DNA from 2 places in the Streptomyces sp. NPDC002888 genome. Region 2 is predicted to be linked to the other one. Evidence: riboswitches for the same ligand, from Rfam matches in the RefSeq annotation. Region 2 holds a riboswitch; the other holds the start of a gene.
What was found. A riboswitch is a leader RNA that binds a small molecule or an ion and turns the genes downstream of it on or off. The one in region 2 is predicted to bind glycine.

Region 1: another riboswitch for glycine. It lies ahead of gcvP (aminomethyl-transferring glycine dehydrogenase); the one in region 2 lies ahead of gcvT (glycine cleavage system aminomethyltransferase GcvT).

Annotation. Positions count from the first base shown of each region.
Region 1 covers NZ_JBIAPU010000044.1:7,537-22,377, forward strand. The annotation lists gene ACFYWX_RS44320 (bifunctional nuclease family protein) at 1-385, shown strand, start outside; gene ACFYWX_RS44325 (MerR family transcriptional regulator) at 675-1,358, shown strand; partial or broken gene ACFYWX_RS44330 (DNA polymerase IV) at 1,427-2,942, shown strand; gene ACFYWX_RS44335 (PRC-barrel domain-containing protein) at 2,864-3,235, opposite strand; glycine riboswitch at 3,349-3,444, shown strand; gene gcvP (aminomethyl-transferring glycine dehydrogenase) at 3,624-6,509, shown strand; gene ACFYWX_RS44345 (molybdopterin-binding protein) at 6,576-6,995, opposite strand; gene ACFYWX_RS44350 (ABC transporter ATP-binding protein) at 7,023-8,114, opposite strand; gene modB (molybdate ABC transporter permease subunit) at 8,365-9,258, opposite strand; gene modA (molybdate ABC transporter substrate-binding protein) at 9,255-10,085, opposite strand; gene ACFYWX_RS44365 (molybdopterin-binding protein) at 10,227-10,622, opposite strand; gene ACFYWX_RS44370 (amino acid transporter) at 10,869-12,824, opposite strand; partial or broken gene ACFYWX_RS44375 (potassium-transporting ATPase subunit C) at 13,020-13,340, shown strand; gene ACFYWX_RS44380 (glycoside hydrolase family 43 protein) at 13,483-14,841, shown strand, end outside.
Region 2 covers NZ_JBIAPU010000005.1:61,113-75,953, reverse strand. The annotation lists gene ACFYWX_RS09945 (trimeric intracellular cation channel family protein) at 1-561, opposite strand, end outside; gene ACFYWX_RS09940 (ABC transporter ATP-binding protein) at 626-1,840, opposite strand; gene ACFYWX_RS09935 (ABC transporter ATP-binding protein) at 1,855-2,952, opposite strand; gene ACFYWX_RS09930 (ABC transporter permease) at 2,949-3,947, opposite strand; gene ACFYWX_RS09925 (ABC transporter substrate-binding protein) at 4,058-5,854, opposite strand; gene ACFYWX_RS09920 (ABC transporter permease) at 5,925-6,932, opposite strand; gene ACFYWX_RS09915 (enhanced serine sensitivity protein SseB C-terminal domain-containing protein) at 7,256-8,053, opposite strand; gene ACFYWX_RS09910 (enhanced serine sensitivity protein SseB) at 8,261-9,055, opposite strand; gene ACFYWX_RS09905 (AAA family ATPase) at 9,217-9,885, opposite strand; glycine riboswitch at 10,060-10,160, shown strand; gene gcvT (glycine cleavage system aminomethyltransferase GcvT) at 10,307-11,443, shown strand; gene gcvH (glycine cleavage system protein GcvH) at 11,561-11,938, shown strand; gene glyA (serine hydroxymethyltransferase) at 11,954-13,216, shown strand; gene ACFYWX_RS09885 (L-serine ammonia-lyase) at 13,277-14,644, shown strand.

The sequences.
Region 1 (14,841 bases), on a different contig from region 2:
CCTCCCCATCTGGATCGGGCCGGGGGAGGCGACGGCCATTGCCTTCGCCCAGCAGGGCATGGCCCCCGCGCGACCGCTGACCCACGACCTGTTCAAGGACGTGCTGGAGGCCGTCGGCCAGGAGCTCACCGAAGTGCGCATCACGGACCTGCGTGAGGGCGTCTTCTACGCGGAGCTGGTCTTCGCCAGCGGGGTCGAGGTGAGCGCCCGCCCGTCCGATGCCATAGCGCTCGCACTGCGCACCGGAACGCCGATCTACGGCAGCGACACGGTGCTCGACGACGCGGGCATCGCGATTCCGGACGAGCAGGAGGACGAGGTGGAGAAGTTCCGCGAGTTCCTCGACCAGATCTCGCCCGAGGACTTCGGCACCAGCAGCCAGTAGCGGGGGCCGGTGCGGCCGGGGCGGCCCCGTGTATGCGGGGCACTCGCCGCGATGATGCGTGTGCCACGGCCCGCTCCGCCGGACAGGACCGAAATGCCGGTATTTGCCAGCGGCGCCGGAGTGCGTCCTGCGGCTCCTCCTCAGGGCATTCGGCTAGCCTTTCCCCGCGGTGGGGCACGGGAAACCACTCCTTGGGTGATTATCACTCGGCGTGCCGAGTGTGGCGATCGTTGACGCACCCCTGGTGACTGCCTACCGTCGAGAAGGCAGGTCAAGGACGGAGGTCGGCGTGAGAAGCAGCGGCGACGGTACGACTGGGGGTGCCCCCGGACTCGGTTCCGGGGGGAGCGGTCCGTACCCTCCCCCAAGCTCTCGGTTCCGCTCGAGCAGGGGGTACCCCCACCCCGGCAGCGCGGCCGACCACGCACCGCAGCGACCGGCGGCCGTGCCGAGCGGCGGAGGGGCGGCGTCCATGGAGTCAGAGGAGATCGGCTACCGCGGTCCGACGGCCTGCGCGGCCGCCGGCATCACCTACCGGCAACTGGATTACTGGGCGCGTACAGGGCTCGTCGAGCCGAGTGTGCGGCCCGCCTACGGCTCCGGGACGCAGCGGCTCTACAGCTTCCGGGACGTCGTCGTCCTGAAGATCGTCAAAAGGTTCCTCGACACCGGGGTGTCGCTGCAGAACATCCGTACCGCCGTCCAGCACCTGCGTGAGCGGGGGTTTCGCGATCTGGAGCGGATGACGTTGATGAGTGACGGCGCCACGGTCTACGAGTGCACGTCGCCGGACGAGGTGCACGCGCTCCTCCAGGGCGGCCAGGGCATCTTCGGCATCGCCGTCGGTGTGGTGTGGCGGGACGTGGAGAGCGCGCTGTCGCAGCTGCACGGGGAGCGGATCGACACGGGGGAGACCCTTGTCGGGCACAATCCGGCGGACGAGCTGGCGCGGCGGCGTAACCGGGCGGTCTGAGGGGCCGTCGGTTGTCCGGAGGCGGCGCCGGGAGGGCATTGTCAGTGGCGTAGGGCAGCATCGGAGATGTGAGAACCGCGCCCACGATCCTGCATCTCGACATGGATGCCTTCTACGCCTCGGCGGAGCAGGCAGCCAAGCCGAGTCTGCGCGGGAAGGCCGTGATCGTGGGTGGGCTCGGGCCGCGCGGGGTGGTGGCGACCGCCTCGTACGAGGCACGGGTTTTCGGGGTGCACTCGGCGATGCCCATGGGCCAGGCGCGTCGGCTCGCTCCGAACGCCGCGTATCTCGTGCCGCGGTTCCAGTTCTACCGGTCGATCAGCGAGCAGGTGATGGAGCTGCTGCGGGCGCTGTCGCCGCTGGTGGAGCCGCTGAGCCTGGACGAGGCGTTCGTCGATCTGGAGGCCGGGGCAGTGGCGTGGGACGAGGAGTCCGCGCGGCTGGTGGGGACGAGGCTGCGCGCCGACATACGTGACTACACGGGGCTCACTGGGTCGGTGGGGCTGGCGGCCTCCAAGATGCTCGCGAAGATCGCGTCCGAGCGGGCCAAGCCGGACGGGCTGGTGGTGATCGAGCCGGGGACCGAGCGGGCGCTGCTGGGGCCGCTGTCGGTGCGTACGTTGCCTGGAGTGGGGCCCGCGACGGGAGATCATCTGCGGCGGGCCGGGATCACCACGGTCGACGAGATCGCCGAGGCGGGGGAGGACGAACTCGTACGGCTGCTCGGGAAGGCGCACGGGCACGCCCTGCACGCGATGGCGCTGGCGCACGACGAGCGGCCCGTGGTGGCCGAGCGGGAGGCGAAGTCGGTGTCCGTGGAGGACACCTACGACGTCGACATCCATGATCGGGTGCGGGTGGGGATGGAGGTGCGGCGGCTGGCGGACCGGTGCGTGCGGAGGCTGCGGGAGGCGGGGTTGTCGGGGCGGACGATTGTGCTGAAGGTGCGGCGTTACGACTTCTCGACGTTGACGCGGTCGGAGACGCTGCGGGGGCCCACGGATGATCCGGCGGTGGTGCGGGAGGCGGCGGGCCGGTTGCTGGGCTCCGTGGACACGACGGGTGGGGTCCGGCTGCTGGGGGTGGGGGTCAGTGGGCTCGCTGACTACACACAGGAGGATTTGTTCGCGCAGGCGGCCGAGGAGAGTGTCGAGGAGCCGGTGGAAGAGGCGCGGGGTGAGGTTGTGGCGGGGGAGCCCGAGCCTGCTGAGCGGCGGTGGCATCCGGGGCATGACGTGCGGCATGCCGAGTACGGGGCCGGGTGGGTGCAGGGGAGTGGGGTGGGGCGGGTGACTGTGCGGTTCGAGACGCCGGGATCCGAGCCGGGGAGAGTGCGGACGTTCCTGGTTGACGATCCCGAGTTGGAGCCGGCGGAGCCGGTGCCGTTGGTGACGCGACAAGGCAGGCCGGAGAGGGGCGAGGGTTCTGTGGGTGCCGGTGAGATACGTGCGGGGGCGTCGGGTGGGGCGGGGCGTGCGGCCCGGCACTGACCGGGTGCGTCCTTCTCAGGGGTCTTCTGTTCCTGCCAGCTTCCCGAAGTCGTGGTCGGGGAGGGGGGGAGGTGGGGCGAGGTCCAGGCCGTAGTGGTGGTAGAGCTGGAGTTCTTGTTCGGGGGAGAGGTGGCGGCCTACGCCGAAGTCGGGGGCGTCCTTGATGAGGGCGCGGTCGAAGGGGACGTGCAGGGTGCCCTCGATGAGTTCGCTGGGTTCGAGGGGGACGAAGGCGTCCCGGGAGAAGAGACCGGTGCGTATGGCCGCCCACTCGGGCACGCCGGTCGCGTCGTCGAGGTAGACCTCGTCGATCGTGCCGATCTTGGTGCCGTTGCGGTCGAACGCCTTGCGGCCGATCAGGTTGCGCGGATCGATGTCGGTCAGCACGGGCCCTCCACTTGCTCGCAACTCATCCGTAAGCACTACAAAAGAGCACATTGGAGAAGGCGGCCACTCGAAGGCGTGTGCGTGGACCTCGCTGGTAGGCTGACAACGGCTGCTGACCCCGTGCGGGAGAGTCCTCCAGACATCATCGGAGGCGCCGAAGGAGCAAATCCTCCCCGGAATCTCTCAGGCCCACGTACCGCACGGACGAGGTCACTCTGGAAAGCAGGGCGGGTGTCGTCGACGGCTTCCGCTCTCACCGACGGTGAAAGCCGGAGACCTTCGGGCGATCCGGTGAAGCTCTCAGGTTGAGATGACAGAGGGGGAGGCCGTCCGGGTACCCGTGCAGTGGTGCCCCTCGAAGGTCGCGTCAGACCAGGAGGCCTCCGCAATGACCGCCCACCGCATTCCGCTCTCCGAGCTCGAGAAGGGGATTCCCTTCGAACAGCGCCACATCGGCCCCGACCATGAGGCGCGGGCCAAGATGCTCGCGCAGGTCGGCTATGGCTCCCTGGACGAGCTCACCGCCGCCGCGGTCCCGGATGTGATCAAGAACGCCGACGCGCTGGACCTGCCGGGCGCGCGCACCGAGGCCGAGGTGCTGGCCGAGCTGCGGTCCCTGGCGGATCGGAACCAGGTGCTCGATTCCATGATCGGGCTGGGGTACTACGGCACCTTCACGCCGCCGGTCGTGCTGCGGAACGTCATGGAGAACCCGGCCTGGTACACCGCCTACACGCCCTACCAGCCGGAGATCTCCCAGGGGCGCCTCGAAGCCCTGCTCAATTTCCAGACCATGGTCGCCGACCTGACCGGGCTGCCGACCTCCGGCGCGTCGCTGCTCGACGAGGGCACGGCCGCCGCCGAGGCCATGGCGCTCTCCCGGCGCATGGGCAAGAACAAGAAGGGCCTCTTCCTGATCGACGCGGACGCGCTGCCGCAGACGATCGCAGTGATCGAGACACGCGCCGAGCCGACGGGTGTGGAGGTCGTGGTCGCCGACCTCGGCGAAGGGATTCCGGCCGAGATCGCCGGGCGTGAGATCAACGGCGTGCTGATCCAGTACCCGGGCGCTTCCGGTGCCGTACGCGACATCAAGCCGCTGATCGAGCAGGCGCACCAGCTGGGCGCGCTCGTCACCGTCGCCGCCGATCTGCTCGCGCTGACGCTGCTGACGTCGCCCGGGGAGCTGGGGGCCGACATCGCGGTCGGGACGACGCAGCGGTTCGGTGTGCCGATGGGGTTCGGCGGGCCGCACGCCGGATACATGGCGGTGCACGAGAAGTTCGCGCGCAGCCTGCCCGGGCGGCTCGTGGGCGTGTCCGTGGACGCCGACGGGAACAGGGCCTACCGGCTCGCGCTGCAGACGCGTGAGCAGCACATCCGCCGGGAGAAGGCGACCAGCAACATCTGCACCGCGCAGGTCCTGCTCGCTGTCATGGCCGGGATGTACGCCGTGTACCACGGGCCCGAGGGGCTCCGGGCGATCGCCCGGCGGACCCACCGGTACGCCACCGTGCTCGCCGCCGGCCTCGCGGCGGGTGGTGTGGAGGTCGTGCACGGTGCCTACTTCGACACGCTGACCGTGCGGGTGCCCTCGAAGGCCGCCGAGATCGTCGCCGCCGCCCGGGAGCACGGGGTCAACCTGCGCCTTGTCGACGCCGACCACGTGTCGATCGCCTGCGACGAGACCACCGCGCGGGCCCAGGTCGGTGCCGTCTGGGCCGCCTTCGGGGTCGAGGGTGACATCGAGGCGCTGGACGCGGCCACCGAGGACTCCCTGCCGGAGGCGATGCTGCGCACCGACGAGGTCCTGACCCACCCCGTCTTCCACCAGTACCGCTCCGAGACCGCGATGCTGCGCTACCTGCGCAGGCTGGCCGACCGGGACTACGCGCTCGACCGGGGCATGATCCCGCTCGGCTCGTGCACGATGAAGCTCAACGCGACCACGGAGATGGAGCCGGTCACCTGGCCCGAGTTCGGCCAGCTGCACCCGTTCGCGCCCGCCGAGCAGGCGCAGGGCTACCTCACGCTCATCCGGGAGCTGGAGGAACGTCTCGCCGAGGTCACCGGGTACGACAACGTGTCCCTCCAGCCCAACGCCGGGTCGCAGGGCGAACTCGCCGGGCTGCTCGCCGTACGCGGATACCACCAGGCCAATGGTGACGAGCAGCGGACGGTGTGCCTCATTCCGTCGTCCGCGCACGGCACCAACGCCGCGAGTGCCGTGATGGCGGGCATGAAGGTCGTCGTCGTGAAGACCGCCGAGGACGGTGAGATCGACGTCGACGACCTGCGGGCGAAGATCGAGCGGCACCGTGACGAGCTGGCGGTGCTGATGATCACGTACCCCTCGACGCACGGGGTGTTCGAGGAGCACGTCGCCGACATCTGCGCGCAGGTGCACGAGGCCGGCGGTCAGGTGTACGTCGACGGGGCCAACCTCAACGCGCTGGTCGGGCTGGCCAAGCCGGGGCACTTCGGCGGTGACGTCTCGCACCTGAACCTGCACAAGACGTTCTGCATCCCGCACGGTGGCGGGGGTCCGGGCGTCGGTCCGGTGGCCGTGCGGTCGCACCTGGCGCCGTATCTGCCGAACCACCCGCTGCAGCCGGCCGCCGGACCGGAGACGGGTGTGGGGCCGATCTCGGCGGCGCCCTGGGGGTCCGCGGGGATCCTGCCGATCTCGTGGGCGTACGTGCGCCTCATGGGCGACGAGGGGCTGAAGCGGGCCACGCAGGTGGCCGTGCTCTCCGCCAACTACATCGCCAAGCGGCTCGAACCGCACTATCCCGTGCTCTACACCGGGCCGGGCGGGCTCGTCGCGCACGAGTGCATCATCGACCTGCGGCCGCTGACCAAGACGACGGGTGTGAGCGTCGACGACGTCGCCAAGCGGCTCATCGACTACGGGTTCCACGCGCCGACGATGTCGTTCCCGGTGGCCGGCACGCTGATGATCGAGCCGACCGAGTCCGAGGACCTGACCGAGCTGGACCGGTTCTGTGAGGCGATGATCGCGATTCGCGCGGAGATCGAGAAGGTCGGCTCGGGTGAGTGGCCCGCGGACGACAACCCGCTGCGGGGCGCCCCGCACACCGCGGCCGCGCTCGGTGGGGAGTGGGCGCACGCGTACAGCCGTGACGACGCCGTGTTCCCGGCCGGGGTCTCGGCGGCCGACAAGTACTGGCCGCCGGTGCGCCGTATCGACCAGGCGTTCGGGGACCGGAACCTGGTCTGCTCGTGCCCGCCGCTGGACGCGTACGAGGACTGAGTGAGGACTGAGTGACGTGTCCGAGGGCTCCCCGTTCCGGTTTCCGGGCGGGGAGCCCTCGGCGTGTCAGGCCGTGGCGAGGGCGACCTCGGTCGACTTGATCAGGGCGACCACGGAGGAGCCGGGGGCGAGGGCGAGGTCGGCGGCGGCGTCCGCGGTGATCACGGCGGTCAGCGCACCGCCGTCGACGGACAGCTTGACCAAGGCCATCGCGCCGCCGGTGGAGATGTCGGTGACCGTGCCGGGGAGCCGGTTGCGGATGGACAGGCCCTCGACCGGGCCGGTGGTGAGGGAGACCTCCGTCGACTTCACCAGGGCGCGGACGGCGGAGCCGGGGGCGAGGCCGAGTTCGGCGACGGCTTCCCGGGTGATCGCCGCGGTGAGGGGCTGGCCGCCGGTGAGGCGGAGGCCGACGGTGGCCATCACCTCGCCGGGGGTGATGGTGGTGATGGTGCCGGGGAGCTGGTTGCGGATGCTCATCGTCATGAGCATCAACGTAGGGCCCTCGAAGCGTTATGCCGGGTATGCGTGGGTCTGCGTCGCCTTGACGGTCGCCCAGACCTGGGCGCCCGGATACAGGTCGAGTTCGGCGGCGGCGACCGTGGTGAGGTCGGCGACGAGGGGGAGTTCGCCGGTGAGGTCGGCGCGGATCTGGTCGCCGTGGGTCTCCAGCCCTGCGACCTCGCAGCGCCACAGGTTGCGGGCGCTGGCGCCGGTCGGGCGGTCGCGGTAGAGGGTGACCGCGCTCGGCGGGAACGCGACGAAGACCGGTCCGGAGAGGACTTCCGTGGTGGTGATGGCGGGGCCGGCGTCGAGGCGGACCATGTGGCCGTCGGCGCGGCCCCGGTAGAGGTTCAGGCCGACCAGTTGCGCGATGTAGTCCGTGCGGGGGTGGCGGGCGATGTCGGAAGGGGTGCCCTCCTGGACGACCCGGCCGTGTTCGACGACGACCAGGCGGTCGGCGAGGACCATGGCGTCCAGCGGGTCGTGGGTGACGAGTACGGCGACGGCCTCGAAGTCGGCGAGGTGGCGGCGGAGCTGGGCGCGGATCTCCAGGCGGGTGCGGGCGTCGAGGGCGGCGAGGGGTTCGTCGAGGAGCAGCAGTCGGGGGTGGGTGGCCAGGGCGCGGGCCAGGGCGACGCGCTGGGCCTGGCCGCCGGAGAGGTGGCGGGGCTTGGCGTTGGCGTGTTCGGCGAGGCCCATGCGGTTCAGCCACTCGGTGGCCTGGGCGCGGGCCTCCGCTTTGGTCGCGCCGTGGCAGCGGGGTCCGAAGGCCACGTTGTCGAGGGCGGTGAGGTGGGGGAAGAGGAGGTAGTCCTGGAAGACGACGCCGACCGGGCGGGATTCGGGAGGCGTACGTTCCAAAGAGGCGCCGTCCAGGCGTAGGTGGCCGCCGGTGAGGAGGGCGAGGCCGGCCAGTGCGCGCAGGGCTGTGGTCTTGCCGGCGCCGTTGGGGCCGAGCAGGGCGACCACGTCACCGGGGGCGGCGGTCAGTGTCACGTCCAGCTGGAAGGTGCCGCGGTCGACGAGGAGGTGGGCGTCGAGGGCGGTGTCGCGGGTGTGATTGGTGTGGGGGCCGGTCTTGGTGGTGTCGGGGTGGGTCATGGGGTGCCGGTCCAGGGGTGGAGGGGGCTTTGTTGACGTGGGCCGCGTGACTTCCGGTGTGCTGTGGCTGGGGTGGGGTGGATCGCGCAGCCCGGCGCTTGCGGGGTGCGGCCCGCGCCCACCCTCCCCCACGATGCGTGAGTGGATGGGGTGGCTGAGCGCCGGGCGTGTCCGCGAGGGTCGCCGACGGGCACTCGTGGTGTCCCGGGCGGCGCGGCTGCCTGCGGACCGAGGGCGTGGCTGATGCTGCTCATGGGGGTGCTATCCAGCGGTCGCGGAGGGCTGCCAGGACTGTGATGGAGACGGCGAGGAGGACGAGGCTGAGGGCGATGGCCGCCTCGGGGTCGTTCTGAAGGGCGAGGTAGACGGCCAGCGGCATGGTCTGGGTGCGGCCGGGGAAGTTGCCGGCGAAGGTGATCGTGGCGCCGAACTCGCCGAGGGCGCGAGCCCAGGCCAGTACCGCGCCGGCCGCGATGCCGGGGGCGATCAGCGGCAGGGTGACGCGGCGGAACGCGGTGAAGCGGGAGGCACCCAGGGTGGTGGCCGCCTCCTCGTAGCGCGGGTCGGCGGCGCGGAGGGTGCCCTCGACGCTGATGACGAGGAACGGCATCGCCACGAACGCCTCCGCGACGACGACGCCCGCCGTGGTGAACGGCAGGGTGACGCCGAACCAGGAGTCCAGCCAGCGGCCGACGACGCCGTTGCGGCCGAGTGCCATCAGCAGGGCGACACCGCCCACGACCGGGGGCAGGACCAGCGGCAGGGTCACCAGGGCGCGGACCAGGCCGCGGCCGGGGAAGTCCGTACGGGCGAGGACCCAGGCCAGCGGAACGCCGATGACCAGGCTCACCACGGTCGCCGCCGTGGCGCAGACCAGGGACAGCTGCAGGGCCTGCCACACTTCCGCGCTGGTCAGCTGCTCCGGGAGGTCGCGCCAGGGGGCCCGTACGAGCAGGGCGACGAGCGGCAGGAGCAGGAACGCCAGGCCGACCAGGGCGGGGAGGAGGAGGGGGAGGGGCGGCAGGGGGCGGGGGGCACGGCTGGGTGTACCCCTCGTGGCCCTGGCCTTCCCCACGCGGCTGCGCCGCGGACCGTCCCGCACGGTGTCCGCGGCGCCTGCGGCTGTCCGGTCGGGCGGTGTCATGGCTTGAGGAAACCGGCCTCGGTCAGGATCTTCTGGCCCTCGGCGGATCGCACCAGGGCGATGAAGGCTTTGGCCGCCTCGGCGCTGGGGGCGTTCTTCAGCAGGGTGATCGGGTAGTCGTTGACGGCCTTGGCCGACTCGGGGAACTCCACGCCGTCCACCTTGTCACCCGCGGCCTTCACGTCGGTCTTGTAGACGACCGCGGCGTCGGCCTCCTTCAACTCCACCTTCGTCAGGGCGCCTTTGACGTCCTGCTCGTAGGAGACCGGTGTGAGCTTGAGGCCGCTCGCGGCGAGGGCCTTCTGGGCGGCCGCGCCACACGGCACCGTCTCGTCGCACAGGACGACCTTCAGGCCGGACTTGGTGAGGTCCTTGAGGGAGGAGACCTTGTCGGGGTTGCCCGGCAGGGTGGCGATCTCCAGCTGGTTGCGGACGAAGGTGACCGGCGTGGTCGCGTTGCTCTTCTTGTCGGTCACGATCGCCATGGTCTTGGTGCTGGCGGCGGCGAAGACGTCCGCGGGGGCGCCCGCGGTGATGTTCGCGGCCAGGCTGTCGCTGCCGCCGAAGTTGAAGGTGACCTTCGTGCCCGGGTGCTGCTTCTCGAACTCCGCGGCCAGCTTGGTGAAGCTCTCCTTGAGGGAAGCGGCGGCGAAGACGGTCACCGTGCCGGAGAGCTTCGCGGACGACGAGGAGGACGAGGAGGCGGAGGCGGGCTTGGAGGACGCGTCGGAGTCGGACGAGGAGCAGGCGCTCAGGGTCAGCAGCGCGGCGGCTCCCGCGCCGGTCACCTGCAGCATCCGGCGGGTCCGGCGCGGGGAACGGGTCATCACGGATCTACTCCTCGGTCTCGACGGCCGTGCGGTGATGATTCTGCCGCATGTGCGAGGCGGGAGTCTCCTATCAGGTTGCATGAGCTGGCACATCGCGCCTTGTGGGTCCGCACATGCGACCCGTAGACGAGCTCTCGTTCAGGTGCGGTCGATGTGCACGTTCGTCGACTTCACGCGGGCGGTGGCCTCCATGCCCACTTCCAGCCCCAGCTCCTCGACGGCCTCGCGGGTCAGCAGGGAGACCAGGCGGTGCGGGCCGGCCTGGATCTCCACCTGGGCGGCGACGTCACCGAGCTTGATCGCGGTGACGATCCCGGGGAAGGCGTTACGGGCCGAGGTGTACGAGGTGCCCTCCTCGGCTCCGCCGGTCTTGGCGAGTTCGACGGAGAACGCGGCGAGAGCCTTGCCGTCGATGAGGCGTCGCCCGGTCTCGTCGCGGTGGGTCGCCACCCGGCCGGCGTCCGCCCAGCGGCGCGCGGTGTCTGGGCTCACGCCGAGCAGCCGAGCCGCCTGGCCGATCGTGTAGGACTGCATGCCGGTCACGATAGGGCTGGTGGCGCGGAACCGTGGACGCGGGGCGGCGCGTTGCGGCAGGGGACGCGGCCCGGGGGTCGTGATCGACACCGACGCCCTGGTGACGAACGACGCCAGGACGAAGACGCGCACGGCAGGAAATCCCGACCCCGACCGCCTGTCCTGCTGCGCGTCGAGGTCGTGGCGCGCACCCCGCGCACGGCACGGCGGCTCTGACGGAGGGGCCGCCAGTGACGGCCCCTGCGCTCAGCCCGTGTGCACGCGTGGCCTGCGGGCGCGGTCCGGTTCGGCCTCGCGCAGCACCTCCCGGGTGACCGGGGCGACCTCACCCTGGCCGAACAGGAAGAAGCGCAGGAAGTTGGCGAAGGGGTTGCCCTCGGTCCACTCGAAGTAGATGTGCGGGGTGCAGCCGGTGGTGTCGCGGACGTGCAGGAGCATCGCGGCCAGCGCGTTGGGGACGGAGGAGGACTCCAGGGTCAGCACCCGGTAGCGGTTGTGCAGGACCTCGCCGCGTACGTTCAGGCCCGACTCGAACTCGGAGGGGTCGGTGACCGTCACTTCGGCGAAGACGAAGTCCTCCTGACCGGGGATGTCGTTGTCCTCCCGGATCTGCTCGATCTTGTCGCGGTACTCGGCCTTGTCCCGGCGGTCGGGCTCGTTGGCGATGAAGCGGATCTTGCGGCTGGCCATGTCCCGGATGAACCGCTCCGCCATGGGGTCGAGCGTCACGCTGGTCACGCGCAGCTCGAAGGCGCGGGCCAGCCGGGACAGCAGCGAGACCAGGATGATGCCCGCGATGAAGCAGGCGCCGATCTTCACACCGTCGGGGCGCTCGATGACGTTCATGACGGTCGTGTAGAGGAACACCGCCGATATCACCGCGAAGGCGATGGTCCAGCTCCGTTGCCCGGCCTTGTGGGCGGCGATGGTCACGGCGATCGCGGCGGAGCTGATCAGGACCAGCACGCCGGTGGCGTACGCGCCGCCCTGCGCGTCGACGTCGGCGTCGAAGATCCAGGTGACCAGGAAGGCGACCAGGATGAAGACGATGACCATGGGACGCACCGCGCGGGCCCAGTGGGGGGCCATGCCGTAGCGCGGCAGGTAGCGGGGCATCAGGTTCAGCAGACCGGCCATCGCGGAGGCGCCGGCGAACCACAGGATGGTGATCGTCGAGACGTCGTAGACCGTGCCGAAGGCGTTGCCCAGGTACTCGTGCGCGAGGAAGGCGAGGGCGCGGCCGTTGGCCTGGCCGCCGGACTCGAACTCCTTCTCCGGGATCAGCAGGGTGGTGATGAAGCTGGTCGTGATCAGGAAGGCGCTCATGATGAGGGCGGCGGTGGTGAGCAGCTTCTTGGTGTCCCGGATCCGGCCCCTGGGCTGCTCCTCGGTGTCGCCGGGGTCGCCCTTGACGTGTGGCATGACGGCGACGCCGGTCTCGAAGCCGGAGAGGCCCAGCGCGAGCTTCGGGAAGACGATCAGGGCCATGCCGATCATGACGAAGACGTTGCCGTGCTCGGCGGTCAGGGCGCTGGACCAGTCGGCGATCACATGGCCCTCGGTGCCGACGTGCCACAGCCCGACGACCACGACGACGACGTTGAGCGCGAGGTAGAGGCCCACCAGGACCACGGCGACGCCGATGGCCTCCAGAAAGCCCTTGAGGAAGACCGCGCCGAGCAGGGCCACGAGAATGAGTGTGATCAGCAGCTGCTTGTCGTGCAGGGCGCTGGTCAGATGCGGGTTCTCGACGAGGTGGGTCGAGGCGTCGGCCGCCGAAAGGGTGATGGTGATCAGGAAGTCGGTGGCGGCGAAGCCGAGCAGGGTCAGGACGAACAGCTTGCCCTGCCAGAAGGACAGCAGGCGCTCCAGCATCGCGATCGAGCCCTCGCCGTGGGGGCTCTCCTCGGCCACGCGGCGGTAGACGGGCAGGGCGCCCGCCAGAGTGACGATCACCAGCACGATGGTCGCCACCGGTGACAGCAGGCCGGCGGCGAGGGCGGCGATGCCGGGCTGGTAGCCGAGGGTCGAGAAGTAGTCGACACCGGTCAGGCACATCACCCGGTACCAGCGCTGGCCCTTGTGCGGGGGCTCGGGCTCGGCGTGCGGACCCGTGTGGCCACCGGCCTTGCCCATGTCGGACAGGCCCTCCAGCATCCAGGCGCGCAGGCGACTGGGCGCCGGGTGTTCGGTCGTGGCCATCGGCGTGCTCCTGAGGGACGGCTCAGCGTGCGGTTTCGGCCATCACGCGGACGGCGGCACCAGCGTAAGCAGAGAGTGACGCCTGGGCCTATGGATCATGGGGGGGCTGGTCGTCAAGCTTCCGTTAAGACTGGCAGGGTGCCGACTGGGCCGTAGGGGGGACGGCAGGTCGGCGGCCGGGGACGTGCGGTCGGCGGCCGGGGGCGGCGACCCAGCAACGAAGCCAAGGCCAAGGTCGTCAAGGACAACTCGACGGCCGACTACAAGGTCCAGCCCTCCCAGGTCCCGGCCGACGCGGTCACCTCTTCCGGCTCGGGCCTCGACCCGGACGTCTCCCCGGCGTACGCCCAACTCCAGGTCCACCGGGTCGCCGAGCGCAACCGCCTGCCCGTCCCGCAGGTCGAGAAGCTGGTCGAGGAGCACACCGAGGGCCGCATCCTCGGCTTCATCGGCGAGCCCCGCGTGAACGTCCTGGAACTCAACATCGCGCTCAAGGGAGTCGCTGAGGGCAGGTGACAGGGCCCGGCTGAGGACGAGAGCGCCGCGGCGGCCGTCGCGGCGCCCTTGTTCTTCCCCGGGGTGCCTCCTACAGTCCGCTCCGTAATGTTCGTCATCGAGACCGAATGTTTCGACCGGTCCGGCGGAGGGGCAGAGGTACATGCGGACGTACGAGAATCCCGTCATCGGCGGATTCCATCCCGACCCGAGCGTGTGCCGGGTGGGCGAGGACTACTACCTGGTGTGCTCCAGCTTCGAGTACTTTCCCGGCGTCCCCCTCTTCCACAGCCGTGACCTGGTGCACTGGCGGCAGATCGGCAACGTCCTCGACCGGCCCGGGCAGTTGGAGCTGCCGGACGACCTGCCCGCGTCCGCCGGTGTCTACGCCCCCACCATCCGGCACCACGACGGCCGTCTCCACGTCATCACCACCAACGTCGGTGGCGGGGGCAACCTCCTCGTCACCAGCGAACGGCCCGAGGGGCCCTGGTCCGACCCGGTGTGGATCGACCTGCCCGGGATCGACCCCGACCTGGCCTGGGACGAGGACGGCTCCTGCTGGTGTGCCGTGTCCGGGGTGCGGGTGGCCCGTATCGACCCCGCGACCGGGAAGGTGCTCGAAGGGCCGCTCCCCGTGTGGTCCGGGACGGGGATGCAGCACCCGGAGGCGCCGCATCTGTACCGGATCGGCGACTGGTGGTACCTCGTGCTCGCCGAGGGCGGCACCGCCCACGGCCACAGCGTCTCCGTCGCCCGGGCGCGCTCGCCGCGCGGGCCCTTCGAACCGGCCCCGCACAACCCCGTCCTCTCCCACCGCAGCACCGACTCGCCGATCCAGTGCACCGGCCACGCCGACCTGGTCCAGGCACCCGACGGCAGCTGGTGGATGATGCTGCTGGCCACCCGCCCGCGCGGCTACTTCCCGCAGTTCCACGTCCTCGGGCGGGAGACCTTCCTGACCCCGGTGGAGTGGGTGGACGGCTGGCCCCGCATCGCACCCGTGGCCGAGCGGCACCCGGCGCCACGCGGGGCCTGGCACCCCGGTGAACCCGAGCCGGTGCGCGACGACTTCGACGCCCCGGAGCTCGCACCGCGGTGGATCTCCCCGCGCCGTCGGCCGGAAGGCTCCTGGTCGTTGAGTGAGCGGCCCGGGTGGCTGACGCTGACCGCGACGGGCGACAGCCTCGACCGGCCCGGCACCACCTTCGTCGGACGCCGGCAGCAGCACCCCGACTGCCGGGCGGCGGTCCGGGTGGACCCGGGTTCGGGGCGGGCCGGCCTGTCCGTGCGCATGGACGAGGCGCACCACTACGACGTCGAGGTGGGCGGGGGAGCGGTGGAGGTCGTCGCACGGATCGGCCCGGTGCGGCAGAGCCTCGCCCGCCGGCCGGTGCCGCCGGGACCGCTCACCCTGGCGGTCGACATCCGCCCGACGGACGTACTGCCGCCCACGGTCACGGCCGCCGACCAGGACGCCCCGGGCATACGGGCGGGCGGACCCGACACGATCGGCTTCTCG
Region 2 (14,841 bases):
GGCGGTACCGCTGGTCAACGGGTTCAGCGCGTCGTAGCGGATGCACAGGACGACCATCGTGGCGCCGACCATCGCCGGGACCGCGTAGAGGTCGCGGTCCCAGCGCAGCAGGGAGGGCACCTCGTTGGCCAGCACGTCGCGCAGTACGCCGCCGCCGACGGCGGTGGCGAGGCCGAGGGCCGCCGACGCGGTGAGGCCGAGCCCGTGGTCGTACGCCTTGGTCGTGCCCGTGACGCAGAACAGGCCGAGGCCCGCCGCGTCGAAGGCGTTGACGCCGACCTGGATGCGCTCCACCTGCGGGTGGAGGAAGACGACCAGGAGGGCGGCGAGCAGCGGCGTGAGGAAGTACCCCAGGTCCGTGAAGGCGGCCGGCGGCACCGCGCCGATCACCACGTCCCGGAACAGCCCGCCGCCCAGCGCGGTGACCTCGGCGAGCATGGCGATGCCGAAGACGTCGAAGTTCTTGCGGACGGCCAGCAGCGCACCCGAGATGGCGAAGACGAAGATGCCGATCAGGTCGAGCGTGTGCTGGACGGACGGGGTGAAGAGTTCCTGGACCACCCTTCCATTCTGACCCAACACTGAGCCCCCGCCTTACATTGCAAGGCGGGGGCTCGGTTTTGTGCTACTTTTCGGTGGTTTCGGTGGGGTCGGGGGTCTCCTTGGTGACCTTGGGAGTCTCCTTGGCGACCTCCGCCGCCACCGCAGCCGACGTCTCCGCCGACTCCGCCAGCACCTCGTCGGCCACCAGCTCCGCCGCTTCCTTCGCGGCGCTCAGCAGGACGGTGTCCTGCGGGGCCTGGTCCGCGAAGTTCTCCGGGTGGTGGCAGGCGACCTGCTGGCCGGGACGCAGCTCGATCAGCGGCGGCTCGGTCGTCTTGCAGATCTGGGTCGCCTTCCAGCACCGGGTGTGGAAGCGGCAGCCGCTCGGCGGGGAGATCGGCGAGGGCACGTCACCCTTGAGCAAAATGCGCTCGCTCTTGGCCGCCTTGCGCCTCGGGTCCGGTATCGGGACCGCCGACATCAGCGCCTTGGTGTACGGATGCATCGGCGTCTTGTAGAGCAGGTCGCGGTCGGCGAGCTCCACGATCTTGCCGAGGTACATCACCGCGATCCGGTCCGAGACGTGCCGGACGACCGAGAGGTCGTGCGCGATGATCACGTACGTCAGGCCCAGTTCCTGCTGGAGGTCGTCCAGCAGGTTCACGACCTGCGCCTGGATCGACACGTCGAGCGCGGAGACCGGCTCGTCCGCGACCACCAGCTTCGGGTTGAGCGCGAGGGCGCGGGCGATGCCGATGCGCTGGCGCTGACCGCCGGAGAACTCGTGCGGGTAGCGGTTGTAGTGCTCGGGGTTGAGGCCGACCACCGACAGCAGCCGCTGGACCTCCTTCTTGATGCCGCCCTCGGGCTCGACGCCCTGCAGCTTGAAGGGGGCGCCGATGATCGTGCCGATGGTGTGGCGCGGGTTCAGCGACGAGTACGGGTCCTGGAAGATCATCTGCACGTCGCGGCGCAGCGGACGCATGCCCGCCACCCCGAGGTGCGTGATGTCCTTGCCCTCGAACTCGACCTTGCCGCCGGTCGGTTCGAGCAGCCGGGTGATCAGCCGGCCCATCGTGGACTTGCCGCAGCCCGACTCGCCCACGACACCCAGGGTCTCGCCGGCCTTGACCTCGAAGTCGATCCCGTCGACCGCGTGCACCGCCCCGACCTGCCGCTGGAGCAGGCCCTTCTTGATCGGGAAGTGCTTCTTGAGCCCGGTCACCTTCAGCAGGGTCTCGCCGGGGGCGGCGTCCTTGGTGAGCGTGGCGCCGTCGGTCTGCGCGGACTTGGTCACTGCTTTGTCGTCACTCACAGCTTCGGCGCAATCTCTTCGGTCCAGATACGCTCCCGCTGGTCCTTGCCCAGGTGGCAGGCGGCCCAGTGCCGGCTGCCGACCTCGGCCAGCTCCGGGCGGACCGTGCGGGTGACGTTGTCCTTCGGGAGGTCCGCGTACGGGCAGCGCGGGTTGAAGGCGCAGCCGGACGGGATGTTGATCAGCGAGGGCGGGGAGCCCTTGACCGGGATCAGGCGCTCCTGCTGCTCGCGGTCGAGACGCGGCATCGAGCCGAGCAGGCCCCAGGTGTAGGGGTGGCGGGGCTCGTAGAACACCTTCTCGGCCGGACCGCGCTCCACGCAGCGGCCGCCGTACATCACCAGGATGTCGTCGGCCAGTTCGGCGACGACGCCCAGGTCGTGGGTGATGACGATGACCGCGGAGCCGAACTCCTTCTGCAGGTCGCGGATCAGGTCGAGGATCTGCGCCTGGACGGTCACGTCGAGGGCGGTCGTCGGCTCGTCCGCGATGAGCAGCTCGGGGTTGTTGACCAGCGACATCGCGATCATCGCGCGCTGGCGCATGCCGCCGGAGAACTCGTGCGGGTAGCTGTCGACGCGCTTGTCCGGCTGCGGGATGCCCACCCGGTCGAGCATCTCGACCGCGCGGCGCTTGGCGGTCTTCTTGTCGACATTGTGGTGGATGCGGTACGCCTCCACGATCTGCTGACCGATCGTGTAGTACGGGTGCAGCGCGGACAGCGGGTCCTGGAAGATCATCGCCATCTGACGGCCACGCAGCTTGCGCACGTGGTCCGGGTCGGCGGACAGCAGCTCGGTGCCGTCCAGCCAGATCTCCCCGGAGATCTGCGCCTTGCGCTTGCCGTACTGGCCGGCGGTGTGCAGGCCCATGATGCCGAGCGAGGTCACCGACTTGCCGGAACCCGACTCGCCCACGATGCCGAGGGTCTTGCCCTTCTCCAGCTGGAAGCTGAGCCCGTCGACGGACTTGACCAGGCCGTCGTCGGTCGGGAAGTGCACCTTCAGGTCGCGCACTTCGAGGAAGGCACTCGGGGTCGGCGAGCCGCTCATGGGCTCGCCCAGGGCCGCTCCGGTCTTGCTGAGTTCGGTCATGAGAGCCTCACTCGGGGGTCGATCACGGCGTACAGGACGTCCACCACGAGGTTGGCGACGAGCACCGCCAGCGAGGTGATCAGGACGACGCCCAGAATGATGGGCAGGTCCTGCGTCTTGATGGCGTTCAGCACGGCCTGGCCGAGTCCGGGAAGGCTGAACGTGGTCTCGGTCAGGATCGCGCCGCCGATGAGGGCGCCGAGGTCCATGCCGAGCATGGTCAGGATGGGCGTCATCGTCGAACGCATGGCGTGCTTGCCTATGACGGTCTTCTCGCGCAGGCCCTTGGCGCGGGCGGTGCGGATGTAGTCCTCACCGAGCACCTCCAGCATGGTGGCGCGGGTGATGCGCGCGTACATCGCCGCATAGAGGAACGCCAAGGTGACCCAGGGCAGGATCATGCCGCCGAACCAGCCGGTGAAGCTGTCCTCCAGGGGCACGTACTCGCCCTTGAACCAGTTCAGCCCGAAGACGAAGACCGCCAGCGAGAGCATGCCGGTGAAGTAGATGGGGAGGGAGACGCCCGCGAGCGCGACGATCATCGCGCTGCGGTCCCAGAGGGTGCCGCGCTTGAGCGCGGAGAGCACACCCGCCGCGAGACCGAAGATCAGCCACAGCACGGCGGCGCCGAGCGCGAGACCCAGGGTCACCGGGAGACGGTCGGTCAACACCGGCCAGACGGCCTGCTCGGTGCGGAAGGAGTAGCCGAAGCACGGAGCGGCGCACTGCGTGACGTCGCCGCCGCCCGAGTAGGTGCGGCCCGCGAAGATGCCCTTGAAGAACTCCCAGGCCTGGAAGTAGATCGGTTCGTCCAGTCCCAGCTTCTGCCGGACCCCCTCGACCGCGGCCGGGTCGGCCTGCTTGCCGACGAAGCTCAGGGCCACGTCGACGCCCGCCCACTTGGGGAAGAGGAAGAAGATGCTGAAGACCACCAGGACGATGACGACCAGCATCACTGCGGCGGCGAACAGCCGCCTGATGAGGTAAGCGAGCACAGCTCTCGGCCCGCCGCGGACCGCGGGCCACCGGAGGTTGTCCGGTGGCCCGCGCTCACGCGTCGCCGGCCTTCACCTGCCTTTCGTGCCGTACGGCGGGTGTGCCGGGTTTACTTCGCGGCCTTCAGGCCGAGGTTGACGAAGTCGTACATGCCGCTGTAGCCGTCGGTCGTGTAGACGTTCGCCAGGCGGCTGGAGCGCCAGTTGATGAACTTCTCGAAGACGAAGGGCAGGTAGTAACCGCCCTCCATCACCTTGTGGTTGATCTCCGTGGCGATCTTGGTCTTGCCGGAGTCGTCCAGCGTGTTGACGTACTGGTCGAACAGGCCGTCGATCGTCTTGTCGTTGATGAGCGCGAAGTTGTTGTTGGCGCTCTCAAGGATGTACTTGCTGTCCCACAGCGGCAGACCGAAGCCCTGGACGGACGGGAAGTCCGGGCCCCAGCCCATGATGATGATGCCGTAGCCCTTCTTCTTCACGTTCGAGGGGCTGCCGATGACGCTGGAGCTCTGCGAGCCGTCGTACTGGTCGATCTCGACCTTGACGCCGATCTTGTCCAGCGACGCCTGCAGGGACTGGGCGGTGGCCACCTCGACCGGCTTGTTGTTGCGGACGGCGATGGTGGTCTTGAAGCCGTTCGGCTGGCCGCAGGCCTTCAGCTCTTCCTTGGCCTTGGCGACGTTGCCGGTCTTGTTGGCACCCGCGAGCTCGTACGGGTCGTACTTCTGGCCCTCGGCACCCGCGACGGACGGCGGCAGCATGTTGGTGCCGATGTCACCACCGGCGACCGGGCCACCGCGCGCGGTCTGCAGCGACACGTGGTCGGCACCGTAGATCACGGCCTTGCGGCAGTGCTCGTTGTCGAACGGCTTCACGTTCTGCGGGAAGGTCGCGTAACGGATGTAGCCGGAGACCGGGTTGTCCAGGTTGGCCTTGTGCTGCTTCAGGGCGGTGGTGCGACCCTGCGGCGACAGACCGGTCTGGTTGAGGTCGAGGTCCAGGTCACCGCTGATCAGGCGCTGGTCCAGGTCGTTGGCGTTGGAGAAGAACTTGATCGAGATCTTGTCCGGGTACGCCTTGCGGATCGGGTCCGAGGCCTGCTTCCAGCCGGAGTTGCGGACCAGGGTGAGGTCCTTGCCCGGGTTGTACGACTCGAACTTGTACGGGCCCGAGGAGAAGGGCTTCAGCTGGTACTTGGACTTGGTGTCCATGTCCTGGCGGACCGGGGAGGCCGAGATCAGGCCCAGCATCTCCTCGAAGTCCGAGTTGGCCTTCGGCAGCTTGAAGACGATGGTCTTGTCGTCCGGCGTCTCGATGGCCTTCAGACCCAGCTTGTCCTTGGAGGTGTCCTTGTACGGGCCCTTGTACTCGGCCTTGGGGTCGAGGACTTCCTTGAGGTAGGTCGGGCCGCCGGACAGCACGTCCTGCGCCCAGACGCGCTCGATGCCGTACTTGACGTCCTTGGAGGTGATCGGCTTGCCGTCCTCCCAGGTGATGCCGTCACGCAGGGTGTACGAGTAGGTCTTGCCGTCGTCCGTGATCTTGGCGAGACCCGTGGCGAGGTCCGGGGTGAGCTCCGCGCCGGCCTTGCCGGGCTCCGTCTTGTTCGTGACGAGCTGACGGCTGTAGTAGCGGGCGAAGTTCCACATCATGCCGTAGTAACCACGCGTGGTGTCCCACGAGTCGGCGTCCTGAGCGGCGCCGAACTTGAGCTCGCCGCCCTTCTTGGCCAGCGACGCCTGGGCAACCTTGTTGTTGGCGGCGTCGAAGCCGGCCGCACCGCTCTTCGAGCCGCCGTTGCCATCGTCGTCTCCGCCGCCGCACGCCGCCGTGGTCAGCAGCGCGGCGACCACGGCGGCAGCGGCCATGGCCTGCTTGCGCCGCCCTGAGGTGCGTTGGGTAGTCACGATCTCGGATCCTCCGGATTTGATGAGAGACCCCGTAGTCGATGCCACGGGACGCTTGGGGTACGGCAGTTCAGCGGGAGCCCTTCGGGTCCAGCGCGTCACGCACGCCGTCGCCGAAGAGGTTGAAGGCAAGAACGGTGATGAAGATCGCCACACCCGGGACCACCATGTACATGGGGTCCGAGTCGTAGTAGTCGATCGCGCTCGACAGCATCTGTCCCCAGGAGGCCGTGGGCGGCTTGACGCCCACGCCCAGGAAGCTGAGTGCCGCCTCGGTGAGGATGTTGGTGGGGATCATCATCGTCGTGTACACGATGATGGGCGCAACGAGGTTGGGCAGCAGTTCCTTGAACAGGATGTACAGCCGCCCGGCGCCCAGCGATCGGGCCGCCTCGACGTACTCGCGCTCACGCAGCGAGAGCGTCTGACCGCGTACCACGCGTCCGATGTAGGGCCAGCCGAAGAAACCGATGACGAGGATCATCACGAAGACGCGTACGCCCGTGCCGGTCAGCCCCAGCATCTGGTTCGGCATGACGGAGACCAGCGCGATGATGAACAGCAGCTGGGGGAAGGCGAGCAGACCGTCCATCACCCGGCTGATCAGGGAGTCGACCCAGCCGCCGAAGAAGCCGGCGAGGACACCGAGGACGGTGCCGAGGATCACGGCGACCACCGCGGACAGGAAGCCGACCAGGAGCGAGATCCGGGCTCCGTAGAGGATGCGGGCGAAGATGTCACGGCCGTTGACCGGCTCGACGCCCAGCAGGTGATCGCCGCTGATGCCGCCCAGCGACCCCGTGGGGGTGCCGAACAGCGGGTCGATGAGGTTCTCGTGATACTCATTCGGGTCCTGCCCGACGAGGCTGGTGATCACCGGCGCGAGCAGCGCTATCACGATGAGCACGAGCACCACGACGCCGCCCGTCAGGGCGAGCTTGTCCCGCTTCAGGCGCTCCCAGGCGATCCGGCCCAGGGAGCGACCCTGTACGGCCTTCGCGCCGGCGGTGGCGACCGCCGCTTCCTCGGCCGCACTTGGGGCCGCTTCCGCGGTCGGCTCGTGCAATGGTGCCGTCATCTGGCAGGGACCCCTCTCAACCGGCGGTTGGCCGGCCCGCACTTGCCGCTGTGGCGGCATTGATCCGTCCGTCGTACACAGGGGCGAACCCACCCCTGGAGCGGGAGTCTTCAACGCTTTGGCGATCTGTTGCCAGACTTAAGGGTGAAAGGATGCGTAAACGTGATGCTGTTTGGGGGGTTCCGTTATCCGGACAGCAGGTAACGGCGGCCGGACGGGTATCAAATGGGACAACTCTGAGCGTAAGCGCACTTTCTGGCGTCATCTACGCGCGAAGATGAAGCTCCGCTCCCGCTTCGGCGATGCCGGAGCACCGCCGCCGGTCAGTATCTTCCGGACGCCGGCGGATACCCGTACCCGCCCGCCGGAGCCGTCGCGGGAGCCGCGTGGGCCTCGCGGTCGTAGAAGGGGCGCGCCTGGCCGCGCAGCCACATCACGACCGGGTCGTACTCGTCGGTCATGGCGACGGTCGACACCGGCAGACCGTCCGGGACCGCGCCTATGGACTGCTGCATCATCGCCCGCACCGAGTCGACGGCGGTCGGGGAGGTCTCGTAGACATCGAGACCGATGGCGAGATACGGCGCTCCGAGCGCCGGTTGCACCCAGGCGCGGCGCAACGAGCGGACGGCCGGGGTGCGGTGGGCGTTCTGCGAGAGCAGGGCGTAGAACTGCGGGATCTCGATGCCGGGTTCGGACAGCCGCAGAGGTCCGGCCGGCTGGCGGTCCAGGCCGGTCGCGATCCGCCGCATGTCGAGCCAGGGGATGCCGACGCCGCCGCCCGGGGCGTGCGGGTTCAGCCAGAGGCCGAAGTGGTCCGGGTAGAGCGTGCGGGCCACGTCCAGGCCGTCGACCACCTCGTACGACCGGTTCCAGCCGCTCGCCGAGAGCTCCTGGGCGGAGGTGACACAGGGGGTGTAGCCGTGGCCGTCGACCTCCATGTTGCCGTACTGGGCGTCGGGGGAGCCGGCCTGGCCGTGCCACAGCAGCATCCAGACCTGGCCGGAGGAGGGGGTGGCGAGCGCGCGCAGGAGTGCCTCGTAGGCGTCGTAACGCCCGGGCGTCACCTGGCGCAGCATGTGCTCGACCTGACCGGTCGCGGCAGTGCCGCTCGCGCTCACCTTTGCCGCCCTTCGTGAGTTGAGTGGACCTCGATTATGAAACAGCTTAGGCGCTCTGCCGGGTTGAGCCGTTGAGGGCACGGGGGCTGGTTCGCGGTGGTGGGGCGCGGGTCGTTCGTGGGTGATCGCGCCCCGTGGCGGAGCCGCATATCGACACAGCCCCGCGCCCCTGAGGCGTAGCCCCTGGCGGTGTTTCCAGTGGTCCCGCTAGTGGTCCCTGTTGTAGAAGGGGCGGACCCTTTCTCGCATCCACTCCGCCACCGGGTCGCCCTGGGCCACGTCCAGGAGGACCAGGTTGACCGGCCAGGGGGCCGGGGCCTGGCCGAGGGCTCGGCCGAGGGCGTCGAGGGGGAGGGCGCGGACGTCGCCCTCCAGATGGGAGAGTTCGACGCCCACGAACATGACCGGGTCGGCCGTTTCGATGGTGGCGAGGCAGCGGCGCGCGGTGAGGACGACGCCGGTGCCGGCGAACTCGGTGGCGGCGGCGGCGAGGAAGTCGACGGGGTCGTCCTGCCAGTCGGGCTCGAAGAGGCGGACCCGGCCGCCGCTCGCGGGACCGTCCAGCGGGGTGCGGCCGGAGCGGCACAGCTCGGCGACGGCCTGCGGCGGCAGCGGGACGCCGACCAGGCCGTCCGGGTTGACCATGATGCCGACCTGCGGGGGCAGGCCGCGGGCGAACTCGACGGCCGGGGCGATCGTGTACGACATGTGGGGGCCGACGACCTGGCGGAACTGCTCCTCGGAGCTGAAGACGGGCACAAAGGCCTGGCCCTCGATCTCCAGTGTGGGCAGGTCCAGGGGGCCGCTGTGCGGGCCCCTGCCGTTGGGCAGCGGCACCCAGACGAAGCTACGGCCGAGGACCTCCACGATCCGGCCGCCGGCGCCCGGCACGCCGAGGGAGGCGGAGAGCACCTCCTCCAGTTCGTTGCCGGGCCAACCGCCGTGCGAGTGGGGGTGTGCCTGTGCCGGGAAGTCCGCTGGAAAATCCGCCGGGAAGTCCATCTCTCTCAACCGTCTGCCGGGAACCACTGCTGTGGCGGAAAGGCTAGCGGGTACCGGGCGGCACGTTCCCGCCCGTTCCCCGCCCGTTGCCGGACCGTAGTCGGCGCGCACTCGGCCCGACTCGGCGCGTACCACCTCGGCTCATCCCCGCTCAGCCCGGCTCAGCCCGTGAATCCGATGCGCCGCAGGGTGTCCGCCGCGTCCCGGTCGGCCAGCACCGCCGAGCCGCAGCCCTGGGGCAGCTCGCCCCGCTCCACGGCGCGCAGCAGGCGGGCGGCCGCCGTGCGGTGGCGCAGGAACGCGTACGGGGAGACGCCGCGGCCGCGCTCACGCTGGCCGGCCAGGGCGGTGTCCGGGGTGACGTCGAGGAGGAGCAGGTGCAGGGTGCCGCCCCGGCGGCGGGCCTCGCGGGCCAGCCAGCGGCGCACCCAGGCCTGCGTACCGCAGTCGTGCACGACGACGCCCGTGCCGGAGCGCAGGGCGCGGCGCAGTCCGGCGTAGTGGGCGAGGCGGACGAGGGGGCGGTAGACGGCGTAGGGCAGGAGGCGGGGCATGCCGGCGTCCCAGCGGTCGCGGGTGTCCTGGGAGTCGATGCCGACGCCCTGCACCGTGCGCCGCATCAGGGTGGACTTGCCGCTGCCGGGCAGGCCGGTGACCACGACGAGGTCGTTGGGGCCGAAGAGCAGTGCGTGGGGGCTGTGGCCCGCGCGTTCGCGCAGGTCGCGGACGACGGGCTGCGGGCCGTGCGCCTCCCGGGCCGGGGCGGTCGGCTGCACGGGCAGCGCGACGGCCGAGCTGGTCGCGTACGCGGTGGTCCTGTTCACCGTGATGGTCCTCCCCTGGGGTGGCTCACGAGTAACCCTCCCCGCCGAGTGTAAAGAGAAGGTAATGCGCGATGCCTCGCCATTTCGTTCGCTTCCTGCCACAAGCCGGTTACAGATGCGGCCTGCCGCACCGGGGCGCGGGCGTGCAATGATGAGGCCGCCAACTGCATACCGGCCGTTTGAATCCGCGCGGGAGAGTCCCCAGCAGCAGCTGTCGCTGGGGCGCCGAAGGAGCAAGTCCCTCCCTTGAATCTCTCAGGCACCGTTACCGCGCGGGCGAGGCACATCTGAAAAGCGGGCCGCCGTCCGAGGTGGTCCCACCCAAGGTGCAAGCCATGCCCGGTGCGGTCATGGCGAACCTCTCAGGTTCCGATGACAGATGGGGAGGATCGACCTCGCCTGTCATGCCTTGGGAGACGACCGACCGATGAGCAGTACCGAACCCCGCCGTACCGCGCTGGATGCCCTGCATCGCGCGCTCGGCGCGACGATGACCGACTTCGCCGGCTGGGACATGCCCCTGCGCTACGGCTCCGAGCGCAACGAGCACCTCGCCGTGCGCACCCGGGCCGGCCTGTTCGACCTCTCCCACATGGGCGAGATCACCGTCACCGGCCCGCAGGCCGCAGCCCTCCTCGACCACGCCCTGGTGGGCAACATCGGCGGCGTCAAGGTCGGCCGGGCCCGCTACACCATGATCTGCAGGGCCGACGGCGGCATCCTCGACGACCTGATCGTCTACCGGCTGGCGGAGACGGAAGCCGGGTCATCTCACTACATGGTCGTCGCCAACGCCTCCAACGCCCAGGTGGTGCTGGACGCGCTCGTCGAGCGGTCCGCCGGGTTCGACGCCGAAGTGCGCGACGACCGGGACGCCTACGCGCTGATCGCCGTGCAGGGGCCGCAGTCCCCCGGCATCCTGAAGTCGCTCACCGACGCCGACCTCGACGGGCTGAAGTACTACGCGGGCCTGCCCGGCACGGTCGCCGGCGTCCCGGCGCTGATCGCGCGCACCGGCTACACCGGTGAGGACGGCTTCGAGCTGTTCGTGAAGCCGGAGCACGCCGTCGAGCTGTGGCAGGCGCTGACCAAGGCGGGCGAGGGCGCAGGCCTGGTCCCCTGCGGTCTGTCCTGCCGGGACACGCTGCGCCTGGAGGCGGGCATGCCGCTGTACGGGCACGAGCTGAGCACCTCCCTCACGCCCTTCGACGCGGGCCTCGGCCGGGTGGTGAAGTTCGAGAAGGAGGGCGACTTCGTGGGCCGCCAGGCGCTGGCCGAGGCTGCCTCCAGGGCTCAGGAGAACCCCCCGCGCGTCCTCGTCGGCCTGGTCGCCGAGGGCCGTCGCGTCCCGCGTGCCGGGTACGCCGTCGTCGCCGGCGGCGGCGAGGTGATCGGCGAGGTCACCTCCGGCGCCCCCTCCCCCACGCTTGGCCGGCCCATCGCCATGGCGTACGTCGACGCGGCGCACGCGGAGCCGGGCACGAAGGGCGTCGGCGTGGACATCCGGGGCACTCACGAGTCGTACGAGGTCGTGGCGCTGCCGTTCTACAAGCGCCAGAAGTAGACACTGGGCGCGGTGCTTCGCCTTCCGGCGTGACCCCGCGCACATTTCGCTGTTCACCAGCGGTTTCAGCAGTCACTCATTCACCAGCACTCCCCCGCGTACAGGAGAATTCAGGCCATGAGCAACCCCCAGCAGCTGCGCTACAGCAAGGAGCACGAGTGGCTGTCGGCCGCCGAGGACGGCGTCGCGACGGTCGGCATCACGGAGTTCGCGGCCAACGCGCTCGGTGACGTCGTCTACGCCCAGCTCCCGGACGTCGGCTCCACGGTCACCGCGGGCGAGACCTGTGGCGAACTGGAGTCCACCAAGTCGGTCAGCGACCTGTACTCCCCCGTCGGCGGCGAGGTCACCGAGATCAACGAGGACGTGGTGAACGACCCGTCGCTGGTGAACTCGGCCCCCTTCGAGGGTGGCTGGCTGTTCAAGGTGCGGGTCACGGAGGAGCCCTCCGACCTGCTCACCGCCGACGAGTACGCCGCCCACTCCGCCGGCTGAGGAGCCGTAGTCGACATGTCTGTTCTGAACACGCCCCTGCACGAGCTCGACCCGGACGTGGCCGCCGCGGTCGACGCCGAGCTGAACCGCCAGCAGTCCACGCTCGAGATGATCGCCTCGGAGAACTTCGCTCCGCTCGCGGTCATGGAGGCGCAGGGCTCGGTCCTGACCAACAAGTACGCCGAGGGTTACCCGGGCCGCCGTTACTACGGTGGCTGTGAGCACGTCGACGTCGCCGAGCAGATCGCGATCGACCGGGTCAAGGAGCTGTTCGGCGCCGAGTACGCCAACGTGCAGCCGCACTCGGGCGCCTCCGCCAACCAGGCCGCGCTGTTCGCGCTGGCCCAGCCCGGCGACACCATCCTGGGCCTGGACCTGGCGCACGGCGGCCACCTGACCCACGGGATGCGGCTGAATTTCTCCGGCAAGCAGTTCAACGTGGTCGCCTACCACGTGGACGAGGCCGGTCTGGTCGACATGGCCGAGGTCGAGCGGCTCGCCAAGGAGCACCGCCCGAAGGTGATCATCGCGGGCTGGTCGGCGTACCCGCGGCAGCTGGACTTCGCGGAGTTCCGCCGCATCGCCGACGAGGTCGAGGCGTACCTGTGGGTCGACATGGCGCACTTCGCGGGCCTGGTCGCGGCCGGACTCCACCCGAACCCGGTGGAGTACGCGGACGTGGTCACCTCCACCACCCACAAGACGCTGGGCGGCCCCCGCGGCGGCATCATCCTGGCGAAGAAGGACTTCGCGAAGAAGCTCAACTCGTCCGTCTTCCCGGGCTTCCAGGGCGGTCCCCTGGAGCACGTGATCGCGGCGAAGGCGGTCTCCTTCAAGGTCGCCGCCTCGGAGGACTTCAAGGAGCGCCAGCGGCGTACCGTGGACGGCGCGCGGATCCTCGCCGAGCGGCTGACCGCGCCGGACGCCCGTGCGGCCGGGGTCAACGTCCTGTCCGGCGGCACGGACGTGCACCTGATCCTCGTCGACCTGCGTGAGTCCGAGCTGGACGGGCAGCAGGCCGAGGACCGCCTCCACGAGGTCGGCATCACGGTCAACCGCAACGCCGTCCCGAACGACCCGCGCCCGCCGATGGTGACGTCGGGTCTGCGGATCGGTACGCCCGCCCTCGCGACCCGCGGCTTCACGGCCGAGGACTTCGCCGAGGTCGCGGACGTCATCGCCGAGGCACTGAAGCCGTCCTACGACGTCGAGGCGCTCAAGACCCGGGTGAAGGCCCTGGCCGACAAGCACCCGCTGTACCCCGGTCTGAACAAGTAAGTCCCGGTGGGGCACCCGTCACGAGGTGCCCCACCACCCCCCCGTATTGAGGAGTCACCCGTGGCCATCTCGGTCTTCGACCTGTTCTCGATCGGCATCGGCCCGTCCAGCTCCCACACGGTCGGCCCGATGCGTGCGGCGCGCATGTTCGCCCGCCGGCTGCGCAACGAGGGCCTGGTGGACTCCGTCGCCTCCGTGCGCTCCGAGCTGTACGGCTCGCTGGGCGCCACCGGCCACGGCCACGGCACCCCCAAGGCCGTCCTCCTCGGCCTGGAGGGCGACTCGCCGCGCACGGTGGACGTGGAGACGGCGGACGAGCGGGTGGAGGAGATCAAGGCCTCGGGGCGGCTTCGTCTGCTCGGTGAGCGCGAGATCCCGTTCTCCTTCGACGACGACATGGTCCTGCACCGCCGCAAGGCGCTGCCGTACCACGCGAACGGCATGACCCTGTGGGCGTACGACGCCCAGGGTGGTGAGCTCCTGTCGAAGACGTACTACTCGGTGGGCGGCGGGTTCGTCGTCGACGAGGAGGCGGTCGGCGCGGACCGGATCAAGCTGGACGACACGGCCCTGAAGTACCCCTTCCGCACGGGCGACGAGCTGCTGCGTCTGACGCAGGAGACCGGTCTTTCGATCTCCTCGCTGATGCTGGAGAACGAGCGTGCCTGGCGCACCGAGGGAGAGATCCGCGCGGGTCTGCTGGAGATCTGGCGGGTGATGCGGGAGTGCGTCTCGCGCGGCATGTCCCGCGAGGGCATCCTGCCGGGCGGGCTGCGGGTGCGCCGTCGCGCCGCGATGACGGCACGCCAACTCCGCGCCGAGGGCGACCCCCTGGCCCACTCCATGGAGTGGATCACGCTGTACGCGATGGCCGTGAACGAGGAGAACGCGGCCGGCGGCCGGGTCGTGACCGCCCCGACGAACGGCGCGGCCGGCATCATCCCGGCGGTCCTGCACTACTACATCAACTTCATCCCGGGCGCCGACGAGGACGGGGTCGTACGGTTCCTGCTGGCGGCCGGGGCCATCGGCATGCTGTTCAAGGAGAACGCCTCCATCTCCGGCGCCGAGGTCGGCTGTCAGGGCGAGGTCGGCTCGGCCTGCTCGATGGCGGCGGGCGCGCTGGCGGAGGTGCTCGGCGGATCCCCGGAACAGGTCGAGAACGCGGCCGAGATCGGCATGGAGCACAACCTCGGCCTCACCTGCGACCCCGTGGGCGGCCTCGTCCAGATCCCCTGCATCGAGCGCAACGGCATGGCCGCGGTGAAGGCGGTCACCGCGGCCCGCATGGCGATGCGCGGCGACGGCTCCCACAAGGTGTCCCTCGACAAGGTCATCAAGACCATGAAGGACACCGGCGCCGACATGTCGGTCAAGTACAAGGAGACGGCCCGGGGCGGGCTGGCGGTGAACATCATCGAGTGCTGACCTGGGGCCGGCCCGGCACGGCCGGCGCCGAACTCCCCTTGGGGAACGGCCACGACGCTACACACCTGTACGAGACACCGCTGCGCGTTCGCAGCCGTTCATCACATCGAGTGAATCGACCGGTCACGCGCTCACCAACCCCCTCCCCGGGGCCGTCTCGGGCGGGACACCCGGCCGCTCCCCGGCCGAGCAGACAC